2 regions of the Micromonospora sediminimaris genome follow, and region 2 is predicted to be linked to the other one. Evidence: riboswitches for the same ligand, from Rfam matches in the RefSeq annotation. Region 2 holds a riboswitch; the other holds the start of a gene.
What was found. Region 2 has a riboswitch for S-adenosylmethionine ahead of Vse01_RS09760 (ABC transporter substrate-binding protein). Riboswitches for the same ligand answer to the same signal wherever they lie in the genome.
Positions count from the first base shown of each region.

Region 1: another riboswitch for S-adenosylmethionine. It lies ahead of thrC (threonine synthase); the one in region 2 lies ahead of Vse01_RS09760 (ABC transporter substrate-binding protein).

Region 1 covers NZ_BOPD01000008.1:264,340-268,195, reverse strand. Annotated here, with positions in the region: gene Vse01_RS06840 (ABC transporter permease) at 1-248, shown strand, start outside; gene Vse01_RS06835 (DUF4232 domain-containing protein) at 290-1,027, opposite strand; gene Vse01_RS06830 (DoxX family protein) at 1,231-1,677, shown strand; SAM riboswitch class I at 1,795-1,930, shown strand; gene thrC (threonine synthase) at 1,940-3,226, shown strand; gene Vse01_RS06820 (GNAT family N-acetyltransferase) at 3,466-3,856, shown strand, end outside.
Region 2 covers NZ_BOPD01000011.1:98,484-102,339, forward strand. Annotated here, with positions in the region: gene Vse01_RS09755 (amino acid ABC transporter permease) at 1-596, opposite strand, end outside; gene Vse01_RS09760 (ABC transporter substrate-binding protein) at 633-1,481, opposite strand; SAM riboswitch class IV at 1,755-1,867, opposite strand; gene Vse01_RS09765 (urease subunit gamma) at 2,204-2,506, shown strand; gene Vse01_RS09770 (urease subunit beta) at 2,503-2,826, shown strand; gene Vse01_RS09775 (urease subunit alpha) at 2,823-3,856, shown strand, end outside.

The DNA.
Region 1 (3,856 bases), on a different contig from region 2:
CGGCGCTGGGCGCGGTGGGTGGCGCGGTGCTGCTGTGGATTCTCTCCAGCATCCTGGACCAGATCACCGCGCTCGGCGCGATCCGGTCCTTTTTGCCGACCCACTACAGCACCGCGTGGTTGGGACTGCTCTCCACGCCCGTACAGACCGACGACATCGTGCGGGGCACGGTCTCGGCGATCTGCTACGCGACCGTGTTCTGGGGCCTGGCGTTCTGGCGTTTCACCCGCAAGGACATCACCAGCTGAGCCCGTTGTCCGCGCCCGCTCGGCCCGTGTGCTCCGTCCGGTCAGAGCAGCGGGACCGGTGTGGTGGGCGGCGGGTTGGGCACCGCCCGCGTCGGCTCCGGCGTGCTCGGCTCGCGTTTCTGCCAGGCGCTGACCCCGAGCCGGTCGGTGTTGCCCAGGTCGATGTGGCCCTGTATGACGACCCGTTGCGCGGGTCGGCCGCGCAGCGGGGCGACGTCGAGGTGCTCGGCGTTGGTCGCCACCACTGTCGGGTTGTCGACCAGGTTGCGCCAGAGCAGGGCGGTGCCGGCCGCCTCGCCGGGGGCCAGGACCAGGGGGCGGGGTGGGTCGTCGAAGCCGGACGTGATCCCCTTCGCGCCCCGGATCACCCGAACCGGGATGACGTCGCCGTCCGCGTCCCGCAGTCGCGGCTCAGGGTAGCCGTGCAGCCGGTAGGGGCGGTCGCCGCAGTTGACCAGTTCCAGGCCCATCGCCCGCAGCCCCATCGCGGCGCTGACGCCGCGGTAGGTGATCCGCACACCGGAGTCGGGGCAGCCGGACGTAGGGCCGTTGCTTCCCCCGGGATCGCCGTCCCGGGAGGGCGTGCCGCCGAGCTCGGCGGCGTCGGACGGAGCGCTGCCGGGTCCACGGGAAGCCGGGGTCGGGCCGGGCGGCGCACTCGCGAGGCCGCCGGCCGGGGCGCAGCCGGCGAGCAGGCCGAGCGTTGCGGTGATCGAGACCGACACGGCGACGAGCCGACGCCCACCGGGGGCCGGGCTGCGGACCGTTGTGGGTGGCATCGGAGCATCGTCGCACCCGGCCACGGCGGCTTGTGCTCCCGCCACCCACGTAAGCAGACCATAAGGTTTCCGTGGTAGGGGTACCCCCGAAAGTTTCGGCCGCTAGACTGAGTGTGGGAGCGTTCCCAACAAGAGAGATTGCATCGACAACTATCTATAGATTCCGCATTCTGGTACCACCACCCCACTCGTAGGAGGTACCAATGCGTACTGACCGGTTCGGCGGGCCGGCTCTGTCCCTGTTCCGCATTGTCATCGGGCTGTTATTTCTCATTCACGGCATGTCGTCCGTCTTCGGCGTCTTCGGCGGCAACCGTGGCACCGGCGAGGCGGTGCCGCTCGGCCAGTGGCCGGGCTGGTACGCCGCGATGATCCAGTTGATCTGCGGTGCCCTCGTGCTCCTCGGCCTGTTCACCCGACCCGCGGCTCTGGTGGCGTCGGGCTCCATGGCCTACGCGTACTTCGTCGTCCATCAGCCCGAGGCGCTGCTGCCGCTGCGCAACAACGGCGAACTGTCCGTCCTCTTCTGCTGGGCGTTCTTCCTGGTGGCGGTGCTCGGCCCGGGCACCTGGGCGGTGGACACGCTCTGGCGACGCGGGGCCGCCACGGTCGCCCTGGCCGAGGACGAACGGCGGTCCGTGCCAGCCTGACGGTGATGCTCAGCGGCGCCGGGGGCACGAACGGCGCCGCTGAGGTTTCGCTCACAGGCTGAGATTGGCAGGCGACGGCCGCGTCCGGATTGCCTAGACTCGGCGACACAACTGCATACCTCATCCAGAGGGGCTGAGGGATACGGCCCGACGACGCCCCGGCAACCACCTCGCGCGCTCACCGTTGAGCGTCCGGCGGGGCAGGTGCCAATTCCGTCCCCGCCGCAGGGTGCGATGCGGGGAAAGATGAGAGGACTTCGACATGACGTCGACGCTCGCCCCGTCCGGCATCGACACCGCCGCCAGCCCCGCCCGTGCCCTGGTCTGCCGGGCCTGTTCGGCCCGCTACCCGCTCGCCGCCCAGCACGCCTGTTACGAGTGTTTCGGCCCGCTGGAGGTCGACTACGACCCGGCCGCACTCGCCACCGTCACCCGCGAGCAGATCGAGGCCGGCCCGCGCAACCTCTGGCGCTACGCCGCCCTGCTGCCCGCCGGCCAGGACCCGGCCGCCCGGGTCACCCTGGACCCGGGTTTCACCCCGCTGGTGGCCGCCGACCAGCTCGCCGCCGAGTTGGGCATCACCGCTCCGCTCTGGGTCAAGGACGACAGCGCCAATCCCACCCACTCCTTCAAGGACCGGGTGGTGTCGGTGGCGCTGACCGCCGCCCGCGCGCTGGGCTTCTCCCGGTTCGCCTGCGCCTCCACCGGCAACCTGGCCAACTCCGTGGCCGCGCACGCCGCCCGGGTGGGTGCGCCCTCCGTGGTCTTCATCCCCAGCGACCTGGAGCAGGGCAAGGTCGTCACGACCGCCGTCTACGGCGGTGACCTGGTCGCCATCGACGGGTCGTACGACGACGTGAACCGGCTCTGCGGCGAACTGGTCGAGACCGACGAGTTCGAGGACACCGCCTTCGTCAACGTCAACGTGCGGCCGTACTACGCGGAAGGGTCCAAGACGCTCGGCTACGAGGTGGCCGAGCAACTCGGTTGGCGGATCCCCGCCCAGGTGGTCATCCCGATGGCCTCGGGCGAGCTGCTCACCAAGATTGACAAGGCGTTCAGCGAGCTGGTCGAGATCGGCCTGGTCGAGGCCCCGGCCGGTGGCTGGAAGGTCTTCGGGGCGCAGTCGGCCGGCTGCAACCCGATCGCCACCGCACTGCACGGCGGCACCGACGTCATCACCCCGGTCAAGCCGACCGGGATCGCCAAGTCGCTGAACATCGGCGACCCGGCCGCCGGGCTGTACGCCCTGGAGGCGGTGCGCCGCACCGGTGGCTGGATGGACTACGCCGACGACGACGAGATCCGATCGGGGGTACGCCTGTTGGCGCGTACCACCGGGGTCTTCGCGGAGACGGCCGGCGGGGTGACCGTGGCGGTGCTGCGCAAGCTTGTCGAATCGGGCCGGCTGGACCCGACCGCCGAGACGGTGGTGTTCAACACCGGCGAAGGACTGAAGACCCTCGACGCGGTCGCCGGCGAGGTCGGCCCCACCCACCGGATCAAGCCTTCGTTGCGGGCCGCCCGCGACGCGGGCCTGCTGACCTGACGACGAACGGATTAGTAAGCGGCATTTCGCAGGGAGTGAGCGAAACACGCCGCCAGGGACTTGACGACCGCAAACGGACGGCGCAAGATGCTCCGTGCGGGAGGGCGCTTCGCCGTAGACTTTCAGTCTTTACGACCCAGCGCCGGAGGCGTTGTGCGATCGTCCCTCCCGACCAACGTCCGAGCGGGCCAGCGAAAATTCGCTGGCCCGCTCGTCTGTCGCTGGCGCAGGCTGCCGGCATGACCATCACCATCACCCCGGTCTGGGCCGCCGACGAGGCGGCCGTCGAGCAGGCGTATCAGATCGGTGCCGCACAGGTGGCCGCCGACGAGCCGGACTTCCCGCCGCTCTGCCGGCGACGATTCACCGCCCTGCTCCGCCATCCGATGCCGGGCTACGAAACCAGCATGCTGCTGGCGTGGATCGACGGTGTGCCGGCCGGTTTTCTCCGGCTGGACCTGCCGCAGCTGGACAACACCGAGAACGCCTCCGCTGAGCTGATCGTGCATCCGGCACGACGCCGCCGAGGCGTCGGCCGAGCGTTGGCCGAACATGGCCTCGGCCTGCTGCGCGAGCGCGGGCGTAAACGGGTGAGTGCGATGAGCCGGGCGGAGCTTGCCGGCGAGCCCG
Region 2 (3,856 bases):
GTGTTGGCCGCGTAGTCCTGACCGATCCGGAACAGCTCGCGCTGACTGGCCAGCAGGCCGAGGAAGTAGACCAGGCTGGAGTCCTTGATCAGGGCGATGAGCTGGTTGACCCAGGCCGGCAGGATCCGCCGGATGCCCTGCGGGATGATCACCCTCCGCATCGCCTCGCGCCAGGAGAAGCCCAGCGCGCGGGCCGCTTCCAACTGGGTGGCCTCCACCGACTGGATACCCGAGCGGAAGATCTCCCCGAGGTACGCCGACGCGATAAGCGACAGCGCCAGGATGCCCAACGGGTACGGGTTCGGCCCCCACACCTGCATGCCCAGCGGGGCCAGGCCGACACCGATCAGCAGGATCGTCGCCGCCGCCGGCAGGCCCCGGAACACGTCGGTCCAGACCCGCGCCGGCCACCGCAGCCAGCGGGTACGCGAGATGCCCGCGACCGCGAGCAGGATGCCCAGCGCCGAGCCGAGCAGGGCGGCGGTGACCGCCAGGATCAGCGTGTTGGGCAACCCGACGGTGAGCATCTCGGGTAGCGCCTCACGCATCGACTCCCAGTCGAAGAACGTCTCCCACAGGGTGCGCAACGGATCCACGGTCAACCTCCGCCCTGCTCGCTCGTGCTCCTACCGTCAGGAAGCGGCCGGAGCCGACACGTCACCACTGCCCGGGGTGAAGTCGGCCGGGATCGGCCGGCCCGGGTAGTACTGCTCCTGCAACCGGGTCCAGGTGCCGTCGGCGATCAGCTCGTCGAGGGCCCGGTTCAGCGCCTCGCGCAGCGCGTCGTTGCCCTTGGCGAAGGCGTACGCCGTCGGTGCCGGGCTGAGTTCCTTCGCCGCCACCGTGATCTTGCCGCCGCTGTCCGCGGCGGTCTTCTCGCCGATCTCGGCGGGGGCGATCCAGGCATCGGCGGTACCGGCCTTGAGCTGGTTGATCGCGCCGTTGTAGTCGGGCACCCGCACCGGGTCGAGGCCCTTGTTCGTGGCGTAGTCGTCCTGGACGGTGCCCTGCACGACCACCACCCGCTTGCCGGGCAGCTCGTCGAAGCTGGTAAGCGCCGACCCGGCGGGCACGTCGAGCCCGAAGTAGCCGAAGTCGTACCCGTTGCCGAAGTCCACGGTCTTCTTCCGCGCCTCGGTGATGGTGATCGAGGAACTGCCGACGTCGAACTTCCGGTTGCCGACCTGGGCGAGCAGGGCGGAGAAGTCGGTGCCGACGAACTCCACAGTCAGGCCGAGCTTGTCGGCGGCGGCGACCAGCAGATCGTTGTCGAAGCCGGTGAACCTGCCGTCCTTCAGGTAGACGTTCGGTGGGGCGTCGGTGAGCGTGCCGGCCCGCAGCACCCCCGGTTGGAGCAGGCCGTACGGGTTGTCGGCGGTACTGCCGGCGGAGTCGGAGCCGCAGGCGGTCAGGGTGGCGGCGCCGAGGATCGCGGCGACGCCGACGGCGGCGGCGCGGGTCAGGGTGGGAAGGAATCGCACAGGTGTCTCCTGGTCGAGCGGCGGCGGGCACGGACGTGCCACACCGACGGTCCGCCGCAGGGCGGACCGCTGGGATGGGGTTCGATGACGGAGCGAAAACAGGTCCCGGTCAGCCGAAGCGTCGGTGACCGGCGGCGACGCGGTCAGCTACACGCGGCGCTGCACACCCGCATCATGTCGACGTGGCGGCGTCGGGTCAGGCCCGGGCGGGCCACGGCGGGTCGGCTGCGGTACGACATGGTTCTCCTCAAGGTCGTGATGACCTGGGAACCCAGGCCACGCTTGCACCGGAGAACGCTCCGATGCCTGGTCCTCACCCGGGGCACCCCTGCGCGGTGGAGGGTTGCCGGCCAGCGAGCCGGGGCTTGGCGCTGGCACTCATGACCTGCGGCCGAGGCTAGCAGCCGCTGACCGCCCAGCGTCCACCCGTTATGACCACCCTCACCCCGACCCCCGGCACGCCGACCTCCCACCCGGGGCGTACGCCGGTTGGGTGTTGCCGGGGAAGCGCGTGATCCCTTACGGTCTGCTGAGCGGTGGGCGGTGCGGTCCGCATCCGAGAAGCCACCGCCGGTGATCCGTCACGTGGGCCGGGAGGGTGGAACTCCCAGGCCCGATGCGCGTGGCGGGTCGGGCCGGCGGGCGAACCCCGAACCGTGCGGCGGCGCGTCGAGGCGCCGGGCCGGCGGCGTCGGGAGCGCGGACATCCACCGGGAGCACCCGTGTATCTCACCCCTCACGAGCAGGACCGCCTGCTCGTCCACGTGGCGGCCGACGTCGCCCGACGTCGCCGCGAGCGCGGCCTGCGTCTCAACTATCCGGAAGCCGTCGCGGTGATCACCGCCTTCCTGCTCGAAGGGGCACGCGACGGTGCGTCCGTGGTCGACCTGATGGCCGCCGGACGCACCGTGCTCAGCCGGGACGACGTGCAGGACGGCATCCCCGAGTTGCTGGGGGAGGTGCAGGTGGAGGCGACGTTCCCGGACGGCACCAAACTGGTGACTGTGCACCACCCGATCCCGTGATCCCCGGGGAGATCCTGCCGGCGGACGGGCCTGTCGAGATCAACGTCGGCCGGCCGGTGACCACGCTGCTGGTGGTCAACACCGGTGACCGGCCGGTGCAGGTCGGGTCGCACTACCACTTCGCCGAGGCCAACCCGGCGCTGGATTTCGACCGGGACGCCGCCTGGGGGCAGCGGCTCGCGGTACCGGCCGGCACCTCGGTGCGGTTCGAGCCGGGCGTGAGCCGCCGGGTGGACCTGGTGCCGCTGGGTGGCGCGCGGATCGTGCCGGGCCTGCGCGGCGAGTGCGCCGGAGCGCTGGACGAAGGACGGAAGGCGTGAGCATCGTGGAGCGGAACCGCTACGTGGCCCTCTACGGGCCGACCACCGGAGACCGGATCCGGCTGGCCGACACGAACCTGCTGATCGAGATCGAGCACGACCACTGTGCCGGCGGTGACGAGGCGGTCTTCGGCGGCGGCAAGGTGATTCGCGAGTCGATGGGTCAGTCCCGGGCCACCCGCGCCGAGGGCGCCCTGGACACCGTGATCACCGGTGCGGTCGTCCTCGACCACTGGGGGGTGGTCAAGGCCGACGTCGGGCTGCGCGACGGGCGGATCGTCGCGCTTGGCCGAGCCGGCAACCCGGACACCATGGACGGTGTCCATCCGGATCTGGTCATCGGCCCGGCCACCGAGGTGATCGCCGGCAACGGCCGGATTCTCACCGCCGGGGCGGTCGACACCCACGTGCACTTCATCTGCCCACAACTGGTCGCCGAGGCGCTCGCCAGCGGAGTCACCACCCTGGTCGGCGGCGGCACCGGCCCGGCGGAGGGCACCCGGGCCACCACCGTCACCCCGAACGCCTGGCACCTGGCCCGGATGCACGAGGCCCTCGACACGTTCCCGGTCAACGTGCTGCTGCTCGGCAAGGGCAACACCGTCTCGGAGGAGGCGCTGTGGGAGCAGTTGCGGGCCGGGGCCGGCGGGTTCAAGCTGCACGAGGACTGGGGCACCACCCCGGCGGCGATCGACGCCTGCCTGCGGGTCGCCGACGCCTCCGGCGTGCAGGTCTCCATCCACACCGACACGCTCAACGAGGCCGGATTCGTCGCCGACACCCTGCGCGCCATCGGCGGCCGGGCGATCCACTCGTACCACACCGAGGGGGCCGGCGGCGGGCACGCGCCGGACATCATCACCGTCGCCGGTGAGCCGAACGTGCTGCCGTCGTCGACCAACCCGACCCGCCCGTACACCCGCAACACCCTCGCCGAGCACCTCGACATGCTGATGGTCTGCCACCATCTCAACCCGGCCGTGCCGGAGGACCTGGCGTTCGCCGAGAGCCGGATCCGACCGTCCACCAT